Linked DNA regions of Priestia megaterium. The protein of the gene in region 2 interacts with the protein of the main gene of each other region in a pairwise test. Links are inferred from orthologs where the notes say so. Each region holds a gene or a part of one and is shown on either strand. Other genes may lie near its edges. The genes, in order: CEQ83_RS10370, CEQ83_RS19170 and CEQ83_RS24400.

Region 1 (5,553 bases), 1.7 Mb from region 2 along the record:
CGAAAACGCTTCCAAGTTCTGTGTATGAAACGTTAACGGAACTAGCAGCAGCGAACGGAGTAAAAGTAGTAGTAGATGCAAGTGGAAAAACCTTGCTAGACGTCGTGTCTCACAAGCCGTTTTTTATCAAACCAAATCATCATGAACTTGCAGAATTGTTTGATGTAGAAGTAAACAGTGCAGAAGATGCGCTAGTATACGGTAAAAAGCTTGTGGAACAAGGAGCGCAAAACGTCGTTGTATCCATGGCAGGCGATGGAGCACTTCTTATTAACGAAAGCGGTGTCTACAGTGCCACAGTCCCTAAAGGAACAGTGAAAAATTCTGTTGGAGCTGGCGATTCACTTGTAGCTGGATTTATTGCTTCTTATGTAAAGCAAGGGGATTTATTAGAAGCCTTTCAAACAGGAGTTGCTTCAGGAAGTGCCACAGCATTCTCACTTGAATTATGTACAGCAGAAGATGTAAAGACGCTTCGTGAACAAGTGTCAATCACAAAGGTAGAGTAGGGGGAACCGAGAATGAGAATTACAGAACTATTAAAAAAAGATACAATCATTCTTGATTTAAAAAGCACGTCAAAAGCTGATGTTATTGATGAGTTAGTTGGAAAATTAGACGAAGCTGGTCGCTTAAGCGACCGAGCTGGCTATAAAGAAGCAATTTTAAATCGTGAATCTCAAAGTACAACGGGAATTGGGGAAGGCATTGCCATTCCGCATGCAAAAACAAGCTCGGTAAAAACACCGGCCATTGCATTTGGACGCTCAACAGAAGGTATTGATTATGAATCATTAGACGGACAGCCTGCACATTTATTCTTCATGATTGCAGCGAGTGAAGGCGCGAATAATGCTCACTTAGAAACATTATCTCGTTTGTCTACGTTATTAATGGACGAATCGTTCCGAAAAACGTTGCTAACAGCATCATCAATTGATGAAGTCATTAAAGCAATTGATGATAAAGAAACTGAAAATGAAGCGCCGGAAGAAGAAGTGGATACAGCTTCAGATCAATTAGTGCTTGCTGTAACGGCTTGTCCAACAGGAATTGCCCACACGTATATGGCAGCGGATAGCCTAAAAGCAAAAGCGAAAGACATGAACGTGACGCTCAAAGTTGAAACAAATGGTTCCAGCGGTGTTAAAAACGCGTTGACGAAGGAAGAAATTGAAAACGCTACCGCTATTATTGTTGCAGCGGACAAGCAAGTAGAAATGGAACGTTTTGCAGGTAAAAAAGTTATTCAAGTTCCAGTAGCTGAAGGAATTCGTAAGCCCGAAGAATTAATTAACCGCGCGTTAAAAGGAGACGCTCCTGTATACAGCGGCGGCGGTGGCAGCAAAGAAGGCGGAGAAAGTAAAGGATCAGAGCGTACAGGGTTTTACAAACACCTAATGAGCGGTGTATCAGCAATGCTTCCGTTTGTTGTAGGGGGCGGGATCTTAATCGCCATTTCATTTATGTTTGGTATTCACTCAGCAGAACCGAAAGATCCAACGTACAATGCGTTTGCAGCGGCGCTAAAAACAATTGGCGGAGATAATGCATTCTTTTTACTAGTACCGGTACTAGCAGGGTTCATTGCGATGAGTATTGCTGATCGTCCTGGTTTAGCTCCTGGTATGGTTGCAGGTCTTTTAGCAGCTTCTGGCGGAGGCGGTTTCTTAGGTGGTTTAATCGCTGGTTTCTTAGCGGGTTATGTAGTAGTGGGGTTAAAGAAATTGTTCAGCGTCCTGCCGCAAGCTCTTGATGGAATTAAGCCAGTTCTTCTTTATCCGCTATTTGGGATTTTTATCTCAGGATTGATTATGCTTTATGTTGTAAATGAGCCAGTTAGTGCAATTAACAAAGGGTTAACGCACTGGTTAAGTGGATTTGGCACGGGTAACTTAGTATTATTAGGTATTATCTTAGGCGGTATGATGGCTATTGATATGGGTGGTCCTATTAATAAGGCAGCCTTTACATTTGGTATCGCAATGATTGATGCTGGAAACTATGCTCCACACGCAGCGATTATGGCAGGCGGTATGGTTCCGCCACTAGGTATGGCTATTGCGACAACTTTGTTCAAAAACAAATTTACTCGCCAAGAGCGTGAAACAGGTAAAACGTGTTATGTAATGGGTCTTTCATTTATCACAGAAGGTGCGATTCCATTCGCAGCAGCTGACCCAGGCCGTGTTATTCCCGCATCGGTTATCGGTGCTGCAGTAGCAGGTGCTTTAACAATGATGTTCCACATCGGTTTACCAGCACCACACGGCGGTGTATTCGTTATCGGAATTGTACAAGGAAATCCTCTTTTATATGCACTAGCAATTTTAATTGGTGCCATTGTGACAGCGGTCCTTGTAGGTGTATTAAAAAAACCAAAAGCAGAATAACAAATAAAGACTGATTTTACATCATGTAAAATCAGTCTTTTTGTGTTTTTCTGGTAGACATTTGTTCTTTATGAGAGTACAATTACGGTAGTATTCCTTTAATTTTTAGAAAAGTTAGATAGATAAGCTTTTCTACTTGATAAAATATGGTACAATAATCGAATATTAAAAACAAAGTAAGGAAGTGTCTCAAACATGAAGGTTGCGAAGTTTGGCGGGAGTTCAGTTGCAAGCGCAGAGAAATTTAAACAGGTTGCGCATATTGTAACGTCTGATAAAGAGAGAAAGCTGGTAGTTGTATCAGCTCCGGGCAAGCGATACGGAGAAGATACAAAAATGACAGATTTGTTAATCGCACTTTCTGCCAAAATACAGCTTGGAGAAGATTACGTCGATGAGTTTGGGCAAGTAATCGATCGCTATCGTGAAATCGTGGTTGACTTGTCTATGCCAGAAACGATTATTACTGATATTATTGCGAATTTACAATCACTTATTGATTTACATAAAAACGATCCGTTTCGCTTATTAGATTGTCTCAAAGCAAGTGGAGAAGATAATAACGCAAAGGTAATGGCTGCTTATTTAAACCATTTAGGGTTTGAAGCTCATTATGTAAATCCAAAAGAAGCAGGTATTTTTGTTTCTGATGAACCAGGAAGAGCAAGAGTGCTTCCACTGTCTTATGAAAAACTGCCGCAGCTAAGAGAGCGTTCGGGCATTTTGGTGATTCCAGGATTTTTTGGCTACTCTGAAGAAGGGAACATGGTTACGTTCTCGCGCGGTGGGTCAGATATTACAGGTTCAATTGTAGCAGCAGGAGTAAAAGCTGACTTGTATGAAAACTTTACTGACGTAGATGCTATTTACAGCGTAGATCCAAGACTTGTGGAAAAGCCTCATGAAATGAAAGAAGTCACATACAGAGAAATGCGTGAACTATCCTATGCAGGTTTTTCTGTCTTCCATGATGAAGCGCTAGAGCCGGTTTATAAACTAGGCATTCCTGTATGTGTAAAGAATACAAATAATCCTGAAGCAAAAGGTACATTCATTGTAGCTGAGCGCCCTCACGGCGATACGCCAGTAGTTGGAATCGCTGGGGACAAAGGTTTTTGCAATATTCATGTGAGCAAATACTTATTAAACCGTGAAATTGGTTTTGGCAGAAGATTGCTTGAAATTTTAGAAGATGAAGGTATTTCATACGAACATACTCCTTCAGGAATTGATAATATCTCTGTCATCATGCGCGAGCATCAGCTTACGCCAGATGTGGAAAAACGCGTATTTGCTCGAATTGAAAAAGAACTTGAAGTAGATGAAATCTTTATTGAACGTGATCTTGCTATGGTTATGGTAGTAGGAGAGGGAATGAATAGCACAGTAGGAATTGCTGCGAAAGCTACAGAAGCTTTTGCTCGTGCTGAAGTGAATCTTGAAATGATTAACCAAGGTTCTTCTGAGGTAAGCATGATGTTTGGTGTGAAAGCAGACGCTTTAGACCGTGCTGTTCAAGCTCTTTATAATACGTATTTTAACAGCATGTACAGTATTTCTTATTCTAATGTAAAATAAACAAGACGAAAAACCCCGCTTTCTTTTTAGAGAGCGGAGTTTTCTAGTGAAGGCGTATATAAATTGAATTTGTGGACATAAAGGGAAGGAAGAGTGAAGTCAAAGGAGGAAACACAGTGAAGAAAAGACCCTTTTTCATATTCTTTTCCCTTATAGGTATGAGCGTACTTTCAGCATGCCACAATGATGATGCGGCACCCGCAAGAGAAGCTCAAAATAAACAAGGCGTGACAAATGGCGGAACGCCGATGAGCTATGATAATCAAAGTGAAAACACATCTTTTAACTTTTCAAAATTTGATTTAGAAGTAGACTACAAGGGGCTTAATAATGATTATGAAGCCGACTATGAAAATGAAAACGATGAGATAGAAGCCAAAGTGGATGATAATATTAACGATGAGCACTTGAACGGAGACAAAGCGTTTAATAAATTATCTTCAACATTTAAAAAGTTAAATTTTGATCAGCGCACCCCCGATGAAGATGTAAAAAAGGAAGTAATCGATGCGTTTGGCCTAAAAAAAGATTTTCAGTCGTTTGAATTAGAAGTTCGTTTTTCAAACGGAACGGAAAAAGAATACAACTTTAAACAAAAGTAAGACGTTAAAACAAAGTATTTTAGTTGAAGGAAAATCCGAACGATGAATTGAGGTTCTTCATTAAGAATCCAACTCGTTCGGATTTTTTCTTTGGTAAGGTGAACGTATGTCTCAATCTTATTTTTGATGTCTAAAAAAAGGAAAATAGTGAAAGGATGGTGATAAATAAGCAAAAGGAGGAATCACGGATGCAAAAGTTGATAATGAACGGATGCGTAGTCTTTGTTCTGTTATTGTTAGGAGCATGCAGCATGGTAAAAGAGCAAAATAACGCTCATGAAAACCACCTGAAAACCGAGGAAGCGAAAGAAACGAGCGAGGTATCGGTAGGACCTGTTAAAGTAGATTTAACGAATACGTCAGGCAAAAAAGTAGGAGAGGCTACGCTGACAGAAGCAAAGAACGGTGTGCAAATTAAATTAACTGCTCAAGGTCTTTCACCCGGGAGACATGGATTTCATATTCATGAAATAGGAAAATGTGAGGTGCCGGATTTCAAAACAGCAGGGGTCCATTTTAATCCTTTTAAACGTGAACACGGCTTTAAAAATACAAAAGGCCCGCATGCGGGTGACTTGCCCAACTTAGAAGTTGCGCCAAATGGAAAAGTAGATACCGAAATTTTTGCTTCTCTTGTGACGTTGCAAGAAGGAAAGCCGAATTCTCTTATAGATATGGATGGGTCGGCATTAGTGATACATGATAAAGTAGACGATTACACAACAGATCCTTCAGGAAACTCAGGAGATCGAATTGTTTGTGGAGTGATTACGAAATAAGCCAAAAAGCTGTGAGATCATTCACAGCTTTTTTATTGCTGTAACGAGCCGCTTCTAAATTGCGGTGAGCTTCTTTTTTTTGCACAATAGAAGAAAGAGTTAAAGAAGGTGAAAACATGCATAAGCAAGTTGTTGTAATAGGTGGAGGAATAGGTGGGTTAACAGCGGGAGCGCTTTTAGCTAAACATGGCTATGAAGTGA
Region 2 (5,364 bases):
AAAGTTCTGCATCGAAGCGGAGAGCTGTTTGGCTCCAGTCATGCCGTATTACCTCAAATTATTAACGGATTGCCGAGGAATACGTTTGGAACAGAATTTAGCGGTATCCAGTGGCTATATGGTTTATTCCCGACCATGCTTGCATACAGCCTGAGTCAAACGATCACGCGCGTATTTGCTTTAATTGGAATGTATTTGTTATTAAAAAAGCATTTTATTAAAAGCAAGGATGCGTATGCGATTCGAGTGCTTGTATCGCTTGCTTTTGCACTTACGCCATTTTGGCCTTCGGGCATGCTGAGTACATTAGGACAGCCGCTGGCGCTGTGGGCGTTTTTAACCATTCGAAACCGCGAAGGAACGTGGAAGGAATGGCTTACACTTTTACTGCTCCCGTTTTACGCGAGCTTTGTGCTCGGGTTTTTCTTCTTTTTAGCAGCGATGGGGCTGCTATGGCTAAGAGACGTAGTAAAAAAACGAGCGTGGAATATTCCTTTTTTAAGCAGTATTGCAGCGATGACTGCTGTCTTTCTGCTCATTGAATACCGACTTGTTGATTCGCTTTTATTTCCGGAGGCCCCGACGAGTCGAAATGAATTTTTAAGCTCTACTCTAAGCTTTGGACATTCCGTTCGCCTTGCTTTGAAGAACTATACGCTCGGGCATACGCATGTAATGACGCTTCATACTTTTGTCATTTTACCGCTTTCTTTTGTCGTATTGTGGTTTGTTGCTCGAAATCGCAAGGAAAAGCTTGAAAAAACGTTTTTGCAGTTATTTATTCTTAATCTACTACTGTCGATTTGGTATGCGTTTTGGTTTTATAAAGGTTGGGAGCCGCTAAAAGAAAAATATCAGCTTTTTAATACGTTCAACTTTGCTAGATTTCACTTTTTACGCCCGCTCATTATTTATTTGATGTTTGCCGTTGGCGGCTATGTTTTGTGGAAAAGGAGCAAGGCGTGGAAAAAGTTTGTGTGGGTATGTTTGATTTTACAGCTGCTTTTGTTATTTATAGCAAATCCTGAACTTTACTATCGCTACAATCACGAGCCTTCAGTCAAAGAATTTTATGCTGTGCATCAATTTGATGAAATAAGCAGATATATTGGAAAACCTAAATCATCTTATCGCGTAGCGAGCATAGGGCTTCATCCATCAATTGCTCAGTATAACGGCTTTTATACGCTAGATACGTATAACAACTTCTATCCGTTAACATATAAACATGAGTTTCGCAAAATTATTGCCAAAGAGCTTGATAAAAATAAAAAACTAGAAAGCTACTATGATCATTGGGGCAATCGCTGCTATGTGTTTGTTAGCGAGCTAGGGAAAAAATATGATTACCGAAAAGACTCAACGAAAAAAATCCGTCATTTGCAGCTTAATATCAGCCAATTTAAGAAAATGGGCGGTCGCTATATTTTTTCAGCTGTGCCAATTGAAAATGCTGAAAGCGACGGTTTGCACTTTTTAAAAGCATTTAACGATAAACAGTCCGCTTGGAAAGTGTATGTATATGAAGCAAAGTAAGGGGGCAATAACATGAACAGACCTATTTTAACGATCGTGGTTCCATGCTACAACGAAGAAGAAGTATTCACAGAGACGTCTTTTCAATTAACTACTGTAGTAAAAGAACTGATTAATGAACGACTTGTATCAAGTGAAAGCACTATTTTATTTGTAGACGATGGAAGTAAAGACAGCACGTGGTCGCTTATTGAAAAAGAAAGCTGCAGCAATTTGTTTGTAAAAGGGTTAAAGTTAGCGCGAAATGTAGGACATCAAAATGCTTTGCTTGCAGGATTAGAAGTAGCTCATAAGCAATCTGACTGCGTCATTTCCATTGACGCGGATTTGCAAGATGATATCAGCGTCATTCGTACTTTTGTAGAGAAATATTGGCTCGGGTATGAAGTTGTATATGGCGTTCGAGACAGCAGAGAAACCGATACATTTTTCAAACGAACCACGGCAGTAGGGTTTTATCGTTTTATGAACAAGCTAGGAATTCAGCTCATTCAAAATCACGCTGATTTTCGCCTTATGAGCAAACGTGCTCTTGGTGAACTCATGAAATATAAAGAAGGAAACGTCTTTTTGCGGGGCCTTGTACCATTAGTAGGATTTCGCTCCACGGAAGTCACATATGACCGCAAAGAACGGACGGCGGGTGAGTCAAAATATCCGCTAAAGAAAATGCTCGCTTTTGCATTTGACGGGATTACGTCTTTTAGCGTAGCACCTATACGCTTACTGACGCTGCTTGGAGGAGCTTCGTTTCTCTTTAGTATTTTGTTTGGCATTTATGCGCTGATTCAAAAATATTTAGATCATACGCAAATTGGCTGGACGTCTCTTATTTTATCAATTTGGCTTGTAGGCGGCCTGCAGCTAATGGGAATAGGTCTTGTCGGAGAATACATTGGCAAGATTTTCAACGAAGTGAAACAGCGTCCTAAATATGCGATTGAAAGAGATTTATATACAAAACACTCGTTAGACAAACAAAAAGATTTGCTGATGCATTAATTAAGAAGCTTCTCCTGAATGGAGAGGCTTTTTTGTTAAAGTGTTTATCATAATTTTTAAGGTAATAGGAGATGCTACTACTAAAATTTCTAAGGAGATCAAAATCTATGAAAAGACTACTTTATACAGTCAGCACTTTTTGTTTTGTTTGGCTTGCTTTTGCAACCATTCATGTCAGCGCTCTTTCGATTGAGAAACTTCCAATGAAGAAATCATCTGAACAATGGTCGGTCGAACTGACAAAAGCGAGCATGACGGGAGATAATCAGCTAAAGTGGAAAAATAACGTCTATCATACATATGGATTAACCGTTGAAAACATTGGAAAAGACGTAGAGCGTGTGCAGGTCCAAGCTTTTAGGCACGAAGGAAAAAATAAGGCGAAATACAGCTTGTTTTCTCCTATTGAAAGGTCTAACTTAAGCAAAAGCGGTCAGCGTTTTCGCTATGCCAATTTTGCTGTTCCTGGAAAAGCGGCAGGCTTAGACATCATGATTAACTGGACGGATGAACAAGGCAACCATCAAGAACATTTTGAATTTAAATAAAAGTCTTCGCTTAGGCGAAGACTTTTTTTTGCAGGAATTTATCTCTGTATGTGGAAAACGAACACGAAAGGAGAGATTGTGATGATTGCAAAAGCTACTGAAGAAGAAATACAGGAAATTCGGACGAAATCTGCTGATGCGCTGTTTGAAGGAACAACGCATCAGTTTCAACCGTCAACTGAACGCGTAAATGAACTAATTGATAATGCCCTTGAAAAAGGGTGTTATTATTTAGTATCTAGACAAGAAAATAAACTTGCAGGCTGGGTTTTTGTCGGTCCATCTGCCGACTTCTTTTCAAAAGCAGAAATTGGCTTTATCTACGAGTTATATGTTTTACCAGAATACCGCGGGCAAGGTCTAGCCAAGCCGTTAATGCAAAAAGCAATTGATGAATTGTCTATCAAAGGATACCCTGAAATCAGACTCAGCGTTCATGCTGGGAATTTTGCACAGCATGTGTACCGTGAACTTGGATTTGTAGATAAACAAATATCAATGAGCCTACAGGTGGCAAAACGTCCGTAATGTTGGTGAATGTCAGCGAGTCCATAAAACATAAGATGTTATACATGCGATGAGGTTCGGTAATGAAAGTAAAAGCAAATAAGTAGCCCAAACGGTGCTTTTATCCAGTGATTCAACAGCTCCGGCACCTGTATTACCTGAGGAGGGGGGATCTTCAAGCGCGTTCATAACTAAAGCCGCCGCTGCTAAAATAATCCCTCCAATGCTTCCGGTTGTTTTGACAATTGCAACGTGGAAAGTAGATGAAAAAGCAATGCTAAGAAGCAGCAGCAAGCTTCCCAAAAAAGCAGATAACATATATCGTTTCATGTGCTCACCATCCTTTATAAAATCATACCATATTTTACTTCTTTTTTCTTTTTATTGAAAAGCTATTGACGTAACCTATAAAACATATTAGAATAGTCAGAAATAATTTAAAAGCGAAATATTCTTATCTAGAGAGGTGGAGGGACTGGCCCTTTGAAGCCTCAGCAACCACAATCATTGAATGGTGCTAATTCCAGCATAGCCTAGCTCTGACAGATAAGAAGAGGAATCTTTTTCTATGATGAAATCCTCTTCTTAGGAAGAAACATTTCGTATAGAAAAGGTGATGACATTGAAAAATACACAACAGGCGCTAAGCGTTGATGATTATTTAGATCTATACTTGTTAGCAAAAGAACTAAAAGACGAAACGTGGCAGCAGGAAATTTTAGCCGCGCTAAAAACGAAGCAAAATCGTTCATTTGAAGACAAACAATCCGCACTCGTTCAAGAAATATGGGAAGATTTTAAACAGTTAAATGAAGATATTTCTTTTACGTATCGCTTAATTCAAGAAGAGCCAACTAATGAACAGTTTCAAGTTAAATTAAGGAACTTGAGAGAACGGCGGATCACGCTGAGTCGTGAATTATATTTAGCTAAAAAACAGTATGTTGAACACACGCAGTAAAAGGATCCGCTTGATAAACAAGCGGTTTTTTTGCATGTAAATGTTAGAAGCGTTCTATTTCGGGTAGTAAATAGATAAGACAAAAAAAGGAGGGATAACAGTGGCCCAAGGTGTATTATGTGAAGTGAATGAGTGCATGTATTGGAAATCGGGAAATAAATGCAGTGCAGAGTCCATTTACGTTGTGAGTCCTGAAAGTAGTCACCATGTTTCTGAAACGGAAGAACCTGGCTGTAAAACTTTTGAACCCGCGAGATAAATGCTAGTTTTATAAAAAAGCATAAAATGAACGATGCGCTGACGGAGTTGAGTCGGCGTTTTTCTATTTTTAAAAAAATACTATTACTTAGGTGCGATAATAAATACATAGTAAAAAAGCAGTGTCTACGTCTAATTGTGCGTTTAAACAAAATGATACGATAATTTTTTTGTTTTTCGACAAAAGAAAAACGAGAGAAAGGTGATAGAATACAAATATACAGCCTAGCTGACTTTTAGCATAAATTTATATGAAAGCGCTAACAAAAAAGCTGTATTCATCTCGTTTTGACAGATTGGAAAAAGGGGAGACGTTTATGCAGGGGAAAACTCAGGGGAAAGAATTGAAACGCGGGTTAGAAGAAAGACATGTGACGCTGATGTCCTTAGGAGCAGCCATAGGGGTAGGGCTGTTTCTTGGATCTGCATCTGCTATTAAATTAGCAGGGCCGGGAATATTATTGGCGTATGGATTTAGCGGAATGATTATGTTTTTTATTATGAGAGCACTTGGAGAAATGGCGATTCAAAAACCTGTTGCAGGTTCATTCA
Region 3 (6,291 bases), 1.0 Mb from region 2 along the record:
CCCTCCGAAAAAATAAATATATAAGTATGTATGTTCATGTACCCATCTATTATTTTGATAAAACGTCGCTAGTTTATACGTATGTGAATAGAAATAAAAAGACGCAGCAAAACAAATCCATTGTATAATGAACAGCAGTATGTCAGGAAAAATGAGGTGTTTGCATGAAAGCAATCATAAAAAGTTTTATTAATGGACTCTTAACGATTGTCCCTATTATCCTTGTTATTTATATTTTGGTAAGAGTATTTAATTTTTTAGACAGCATTTTAGGGAACGTATTGAAGCCCTATATGAAGCAGGATTATATACCTGGTATTGGAATCTTAGCAACGCTTGTCTTAATTACGTTCTTAGGGTGGTTATCTACCCGTTTTTTCGCTGGGAAAATTATTAACTTAATTGATCGATTGTTAGAAAAAATACCGCTTGTTAAAACGCTATATAGTGTCATTAAAGATACATTTCAATCTTTTCTTGGAGAGAAAAAGTCTTTTTCAAAAGTAGCTTTAGTGCCAATGCCCGGCACGTCAATGAAAGTCATAGGGTTTGTGACCTCTGAAGAAGTAGAAGAGGTGATTCATTCGTTAAAAGACCATGTCGCTGTCTATGTTCCACAAACTTTTCAAGTAGCCGGTTTTACTTTTTTGATTCCAAAAGAAGAAATTGAATGGTTAGATATTAAGCCGGAAGAAGCAATGAAGTTCGTGTTATCTGGGGGAGTATCTAGTTCAAAAGCAGAAAAATAACAGAAAGCTTGAAGCCTTCTGTTATTTTTGTTGGAGTAAAGCTGTTAAAAGATTAAGCGGTTCTTCCAACGGTTTAAGTTCCGTTAAATTTCCAACCATGCCTTTTACAATAGCAGCGGTAGGCTTATCTTTTTTTAGCTCCGTTTGTAAAATGTGAAAGCTGTCTGCGTGTTCATCAGAAATATGATCGCTGGTGTCTAGCAGATGTTTAATTTCCTCAAGAGCTTGTTTTACCTGCTCATTTTTACTTAGAAAAGTCGTTCGTTCCTTTCCGTATATATCTTCACCAAAAGAAGCGGGAATAAGGGGACGAGGTTTTCTAGCTAATAAATCTTCTACTAATACGTCAACTCGTTCCATTATGTACTGCGCGACTTCTTTAAAGGTAAGCTCGTATTGATTGAAGATAATAATTTCTAAAAAGGAATGATGAATACCTTCAATCATTTTCGTTAAATCGGAGATATAAGGAGTTACGTCTTCTCCGTATACGCTAACGAGGCTTTTGCGATGAAAGTAAAACGTTTCTCGCTGCATTTTATGAACAAAGGTCTCCACTTCTTTGTTAAATGGAATAGATTTTTCCCGGATTTGCATGATAATAAAATCTCTGTGCTCTGTAATAAATTCATAGAAATAGATGAGCTGATTCATATAGCGGCTGCGGGCATCGTTTACTTCCTCGTCGAGAGCATAAACAGAGCTAAAGAGCTTTTCATAGTAAAAGTTTAGAATTGATAATAAAAGTGCATCCTTAGATTTGAAGTGCAGGTAAAATGCACCTTTTGAAATGTTACATTCATCTACAATTTCTTGCACAGAGGTAGCATTAAATCCTTTTTTTGCAAAAAGCTTAATCGAAGCTTCAATTATTCTTTTTTCTTTTTCTTTCAAGTATTCTACCTCCTTTATTGAACAATTTGACCATTCATTTCGTTAGATAATAGTATCATACACTAAAAAAGATAAAGGTATATATCAAAGTTAAGAACGGGAGTCAGTTCCTCTAAAAAAGATTTATCGTAAATATGTCTTTATTATGAACATATTAGGAGAGAGACTGCTTAGGGTTGACACTGACCGGTTAGTCATTTATATTTTAAGTTGTTGTGACCAATCAGTCAATTTTATTAGTATACATATATTTGAAGGAGGATATGCATTGGGGAAGTTTATTAAATTTTCATTGAAAAATAAATTTGCAGTATGGCTGTTAACACTCTTTGTCATTATTGCAGGGCTGTATTCAGGATTTAATATGAAGCTAGAGACCATTCCTGATATATCAACGCCTGTTGTAACAGTCAGTGCAACTTATCCGGGCGCCACTCCGGAACAAGTGGCAGACAAGGTGAGTAAGCCAATTGAACAAAAGCTTCAGGGACTGAGCGGCGTTGACACAGTTAGCTCGTCTTCTTATGAAAATATGGCTACCATTCAAGTTGAATATGGCTTTAGTAAAAATATGGAGAAGGCAGAAGACGAAGTCAGACGAGCTCTTTCAAACGTGGATCTGCCAGATGATGTAGAGGAACCAAATGTTTCAAGACAAAGCATCAGTGATTTTCCGATTATTTCATTAAGTGTTTCAGATGATAAAAAATCATTAGAAGACTTAACGAAGTATGTAAAAAATACCGTTGTTCCACAAGTTGAAAAAGTGCAAGGCATTTCTTCGGTCAGCGTGTCAGGAGAACAAGTTGAAGAAGCAGAACTTGTATTCAAACAAGACAAGCTCAAGCAGCTGGGACTCGATGAAGATACGGTGAAAAAGCTGATCCAAGCATCCGATGCAAAAGTGCCGGCTGGTACGTATACGATGGATGGATCTCAAAAATCTGTTGTGGTAGACGGAAAGATGACAACAGAAAAAGATTTGGAAAACTTAGAGATTCCAGCTGTGCCTAGTCAAGGAGCTGCTCAAGGTCAGCAACAAGGAATGAGCCAGCAGCAAACACAAAAAGCCGTGCAGCAGGCGCCGTCCGCAGCTTCGATTCCAACTGTGAAATTAAAAGAAATTGCGGATGTTAAAGTGACGGGGAAAGCAGAATCCATTTCTCGCACGAACGGAAAACCTTCAATTGCTGTACAAGTTGTCAAAGCGAAGGATGCGAACACAGTAAATGTTGTAAATGATATTAAAGAAAAAATGAATAGCCTAGAAAAGAAAAATAAAGACCTTCACGTTGACAATATTTTTGATCAAGGTAAACCGATTGAAGATTCTGTTCATACGATGCTAAATAAAGCTATTATCGGTGCGGTCTTTGCGGTTATTATTATTCTTTTATTTTTACGTGATATTCGTTCAACGATTATTGCCGTTATTTCAATTCCGCTTTCGCTATTAATCGCCATTTTGGCGCTCAAATCAATGGATATCTCTTTAAATATTATGACGCTTGGAGCGATGACTGTAGCCATCGGAAGGGTTGTAGATGATTCCATTGTCGTTATTGAAAATATTTACCGCCGCATGGCTTATCAGGAAGAAAAGCTTACAGGAAAAGATTTAATTGTCGCGGCGACGAAAGAAATGTTTGTTCCGATTTTTTCTTCTACAGTCGTAACCGTGGCCGTATTCTTACCGTTAGGTCTCGTAGAAGGACCGGTAGGAGAGCTATTCTTACCGTTTGCGTTAACGGTTGTTTTTGCACTGTTAGCATCACTGCTAGTAGCGGTAACACTCGTGCCAATGCTTGCTCATTCGTTATTTAAAACAAATGTAAAAGTCAAAGAAGAAAAGCCAAGCAAACTAGCGCACGGATATAAGCGAATTTTGAACTGGACGCTAAACCATAAGCTTATTTCCTTTGGGTTAGCCGTACTACTGTTAGTAGGAAGTTTATTTTTAGTTCCTTCTATTGGGGTTAGCTTTTTATCATCCGATCAAGAAAAAACGCTGACGCTTACGTATACACCGAAAGCCGGACAGTCTCAAAGCGACGTGGAAAAAGCAGCGAATCGCGCAGAAGCGTACTTGATGAAGCGAGATGGTGTCAAAACGGTTCAGTATTCGTTCGGTGAAGGTAACTCTTTTAATCCGGGAAGCAAAAATAACGTTTTAACATTTGTGCAATATGACGAGGATACACAAAACTTTGATAAAGAGCAGGATAAAGTATTAAAAGCTCTGAATAAACAAGCGAATCAAGGTGAATGGGGCTCCATGAATACGGCGTCTAGCGGCAGCAATAATTCATTAAACGTCCTTATTTACGGAGATAGCTTAGACGAAATCAAACCTTATGCTGATAAAGTTCAGCGCGTTTTAGAAAAGCATAAAGAACTGAAAAATGTCGATTCTACGCTTTCAAATACGTTTGATGAATATACGCTAGTACCGAACCAAAAGAAAGCCGCTGAACTCGGCTTGTCTGCTAGTCAAATCGGAATGCAAATTTCCAACCTTGGACAGCGTGAAGTATTAACAACTATCCAAAAAGACGGAAATGAAATTAACGTATACCTTCCAAAAGAAAAAGAGGATTTCTCTACTTTTGCCGAACTTTCAAGCACAAAAGTGACCTCTCAAACTGGACAGGAAGTTACATTAAATGAAGTTGTCGATATTAAAAAAGGTAAAACGTCGAATACGGTAACGCGCCGTGATAATAAAATTTATGCAGAGGTAAGTGCCGATATTAAGAGTGACGATGTAGGCGGTGTTTCTTCTAACGTCCAAAAAGAAGTGAAGAAAATTGATTTGCCAAGTGATATGGACATTAACTTTGGCGGAGCATCAGAGCAAATTAATGACTCATTTAGTCAATTAGGAATTGCCATGCTCGCAGCCATTGGTATCGTGTACTTCGTACTTGTACTGACATTTGGTGGAGGTTTAGCGCCATTTGCTATCTTATTCTCACTTCCATTTACACTTATTGGTGCGCTAGTGGCGCTTTTAATCTCTGGGGAAACGATTAGTATTTCTTCGATGATTGGAGCTCTTATGTTGATTGGAATTGTGGTAACCAATGCGATTGTTCTGATTGACCGCGTGATTCATAAAGAGCAAGAGGGTCTTTCAACGCGTGAAGCTTTACTAGAAGCTGGAATGACACGTCTTCGCCCGATCTTAATGACAGCTATTGCAACGATTGGTGCACTGCTTCCATTAGCTTTTGGATTTGAAGGTGGAGGCCTTATCTCAAAAGGGCTAGGGGTTACCGTGATTGGAGGACTAACAAGTTCTACGCTGCTTACGCTCATTATCGTTCCAATTGTCTATGAGTTTTTTATGAAGTTTAAGCGCAAAAAAGTAAAAGAGTAGAAGCAAGACAAATTTCCGCTTTTGAGGTGAATAGCGATGAAGTCAATTGATAAACTAATGAAACAGCTGATTCAACAAGGAATTAAAGCAAAGAAAGTGACGATTGATAAATCAAAGCGCCAGCAGTGGATGTCCATGTCATTGCCTAAAACGGCATGGCAGCATTCAAAATAAAAAAGAGCTGACTTAGAGTCAGCTCTTTTTTTATTAACGATCTGTATCTTCAAATGATCCTTCTTGATAGGCGTCGCTTACTTGCTCATGTGTTTCTGCTAGACCTTGCGAGAGTGCATCTTGTCGGTTATAATCTTCTGTTTCGAACTGGCGGTCAGCCATTTCATTTGTATCTGGCTGCTTTTTAGGCTGTTTTTTTGAATTCATTTTCACCACTCCTATTTAATAAAGTGAGACCACGGTTAGTGTGCGATGAAAGGAAATACATTATACATGAAAGAAAGAGCTTCGATTCGTCGAAGCTCTTTCTTTCATATTATTGTTGTTTTTTATCTAAGAAGATTTTTTCAATATCATCAAGGACGATATTAGCTGCTAACACACCGCCTGCTGTATTCCAAGTAGCATCATCTACTTTATGAACATGATTTTCTTGAGCCACTTTTAGCTTTTTAAAGAGAGGATCGTTTATCCATTCTTTTTCAAGCTTTGTTGCTTCACCGTCTCCCGTTTCATAAGAGAAGTAAAATAGCTGATCGCCGTCCATTGCCGGAATGCGTTCTTTTGTTGCATTCATTTCAGCAAAATCATCCTTGTCTTGAGACTCAGGGCGAGCAAATCCAAGCTGATCTAAAATAACACCTGAGAATGAATCTTTATGATAGATACGAACGTCTCCAGCTGTAAAGCGTACAACTGAGATTTTTTGTTTTAACTGATCTCCAAGGCGTTTCTTTAAATCTGCTACGCGATTGTCATAGTCAGCTAATACTTCTTTACCTTTTTCTTCTTTGTTTACAGCTTTTGCATATAGCTTAAAGTTTGATTTCCAATCTCCGCGCAGCTCCTCAGAGAATACAGTCGGAGCAATTTGACTAAGCTGATCGTATACTTTTTCTTGTCGCATTTTATTTCCGATAATCAAGTCAGGCTTTAAAGCAGCGATTGCTTCTAAGCTTGGCTCGCTTTCTGTACCCACACTTTTAACGCCTTTCATCTGACCTTTAATATGGTCATACCACGGATTTCCTAACCATGATTGAACAGCGCCCACAGGCTTTACACCCATTGCAAGAAGAGCTTCAGTACCTTCGT

The links.
Region 1: the proteins of CEQ83_RS19170 (region 2) and CEQ83_RS10370 interact in binary tests that used the Bacillus subtilis proteins (3 or more experiments, as listed by UniProt). The link is inferred for Priestia megaterium from one-to-one orthologs.
Region 3: the proteins of CEQ83_RS19170 (region 2) and CEQ83_RS24400 interact in binary tests that used the Bacillus subtilis proteins (3 or more experiments, as listed by UniProt). The link is inferred for Priestia megaterium from one-to-one orthologs.

What each region holds. Positions count from the first base shown.
Region 1 is NZ_CP023317.1:2,066,385-2,071,937, forward strand. What follows is about bases 1-2,957. They hold CEQ83_RS10370 (PTS fructose transporter subunit IIABC), read left to right. Parts: upstream 1-521; coding sequence 522-2,393; downstream 2,394-2,957. Other genes in these bases: pfkB (1-phosphofructokinase), read left to right, coding at 1-509; CEQ83_RS10375 (aspartate kinase), read left to right, coding at 2,589-2,957. Outside these bases: more of CEQ83_RS10375, read left to right, coding at 2,958-3,971; CEQ83_RS10380 (YusW family protein), read left to right, coding at 4,088-4,573; CEQ83_RS10385 (superoxide dismutase family protein), read left to right, coding at 4,762-5,352; CEQ83_RS10390 (FAD-dependent oxidoreductase), read left to right, coding at 5,469-5,553. UniProt on the Bacillus subtilis protein: The phosphoenolpyruvate-dependent sugar phosphotransferase system (sugar PTS), a major carbohydrate active transport system, catalyzes the phosphorylation of incoming sugar substrates concomitantly with their translocation across the cell membrane.
Region 2 is NZ_CP023317.1:3,733,839-3,739,202, reverse strand. What follows is about bases 776-3,543. They hold CEQ83_RS19170 (glycosyltransferase family 2 protein), read left to right. Parts: upstream 776-1,548; coding sequence 1,549-2,538; downstream 2,539-3,543. Other genes in these bases: CEQ83_RS19160 (GNAT family N-acetyltransferase), read left to right, coding at 3,168-3,543; CEQ83_RS19165 (hypothetical protein), read left to right, coding at 2,646-3,086; CEQ83_RS19175 (DUF6044 family protein), read left to right, coding at 776-1,536. Outside these bases: more of CEQ83_RS19175, read left to right, coding at 1-775; more of CEQ83_RS19160, read left to right, coding at 3,544-3,614; CEQ83_RS19155 (hypothetical protein), read right to left, coding at 3,627-3,923; CEQ83_RS19150 (hypothetical protein), read left to right, coding at 4,216-4,554; CEQ83_RS19145 (DUF1540 domain-containing protein), read left to right, coding at 4,655-4,813; alanine permease AlaP, read left to right, coding at 5,130-5,364.
Region 3 is NZ_CP023317.1:4,746,413-4,752,703, reverse strand. The notes cover bases 1,528-5,222. They hold CEQ83_RS24400 (efflux RND transporter permease subunit), read left to right. Parts: upstream 1,528-1,911; coding sequence 1,912-5,022; downstream 5,023-5,222. Other genes in these bases: CEQ83_RS27290 (hypothetical protein), read left to right, coding at 5,059-5,196; CEQ83_RS24405 (TetR/AcrR family transcriptional regulator), read right to left, coding at 1,528-1,643. In the rest of the region: CEQ83_RS24410 (DUF502 domain-containing protein), read left to right, coding at 165-749; more of CEQ83_RS24405, read right to left, coding at 771-1,527; CEQ83_RS24395 (YozQ family protein), read right to left, coding at 5,230-5,403; CEQ83_RS24390 (ABC transporter substrate-binding protein), read right to left, coding at 5,513-6,291. UniProt on the Bacillus subtilis protein: Required for self-resistance to surfactin, an antimicrobial lipopeptide surfactant produced by B.subtilis. Also required for swarming motility.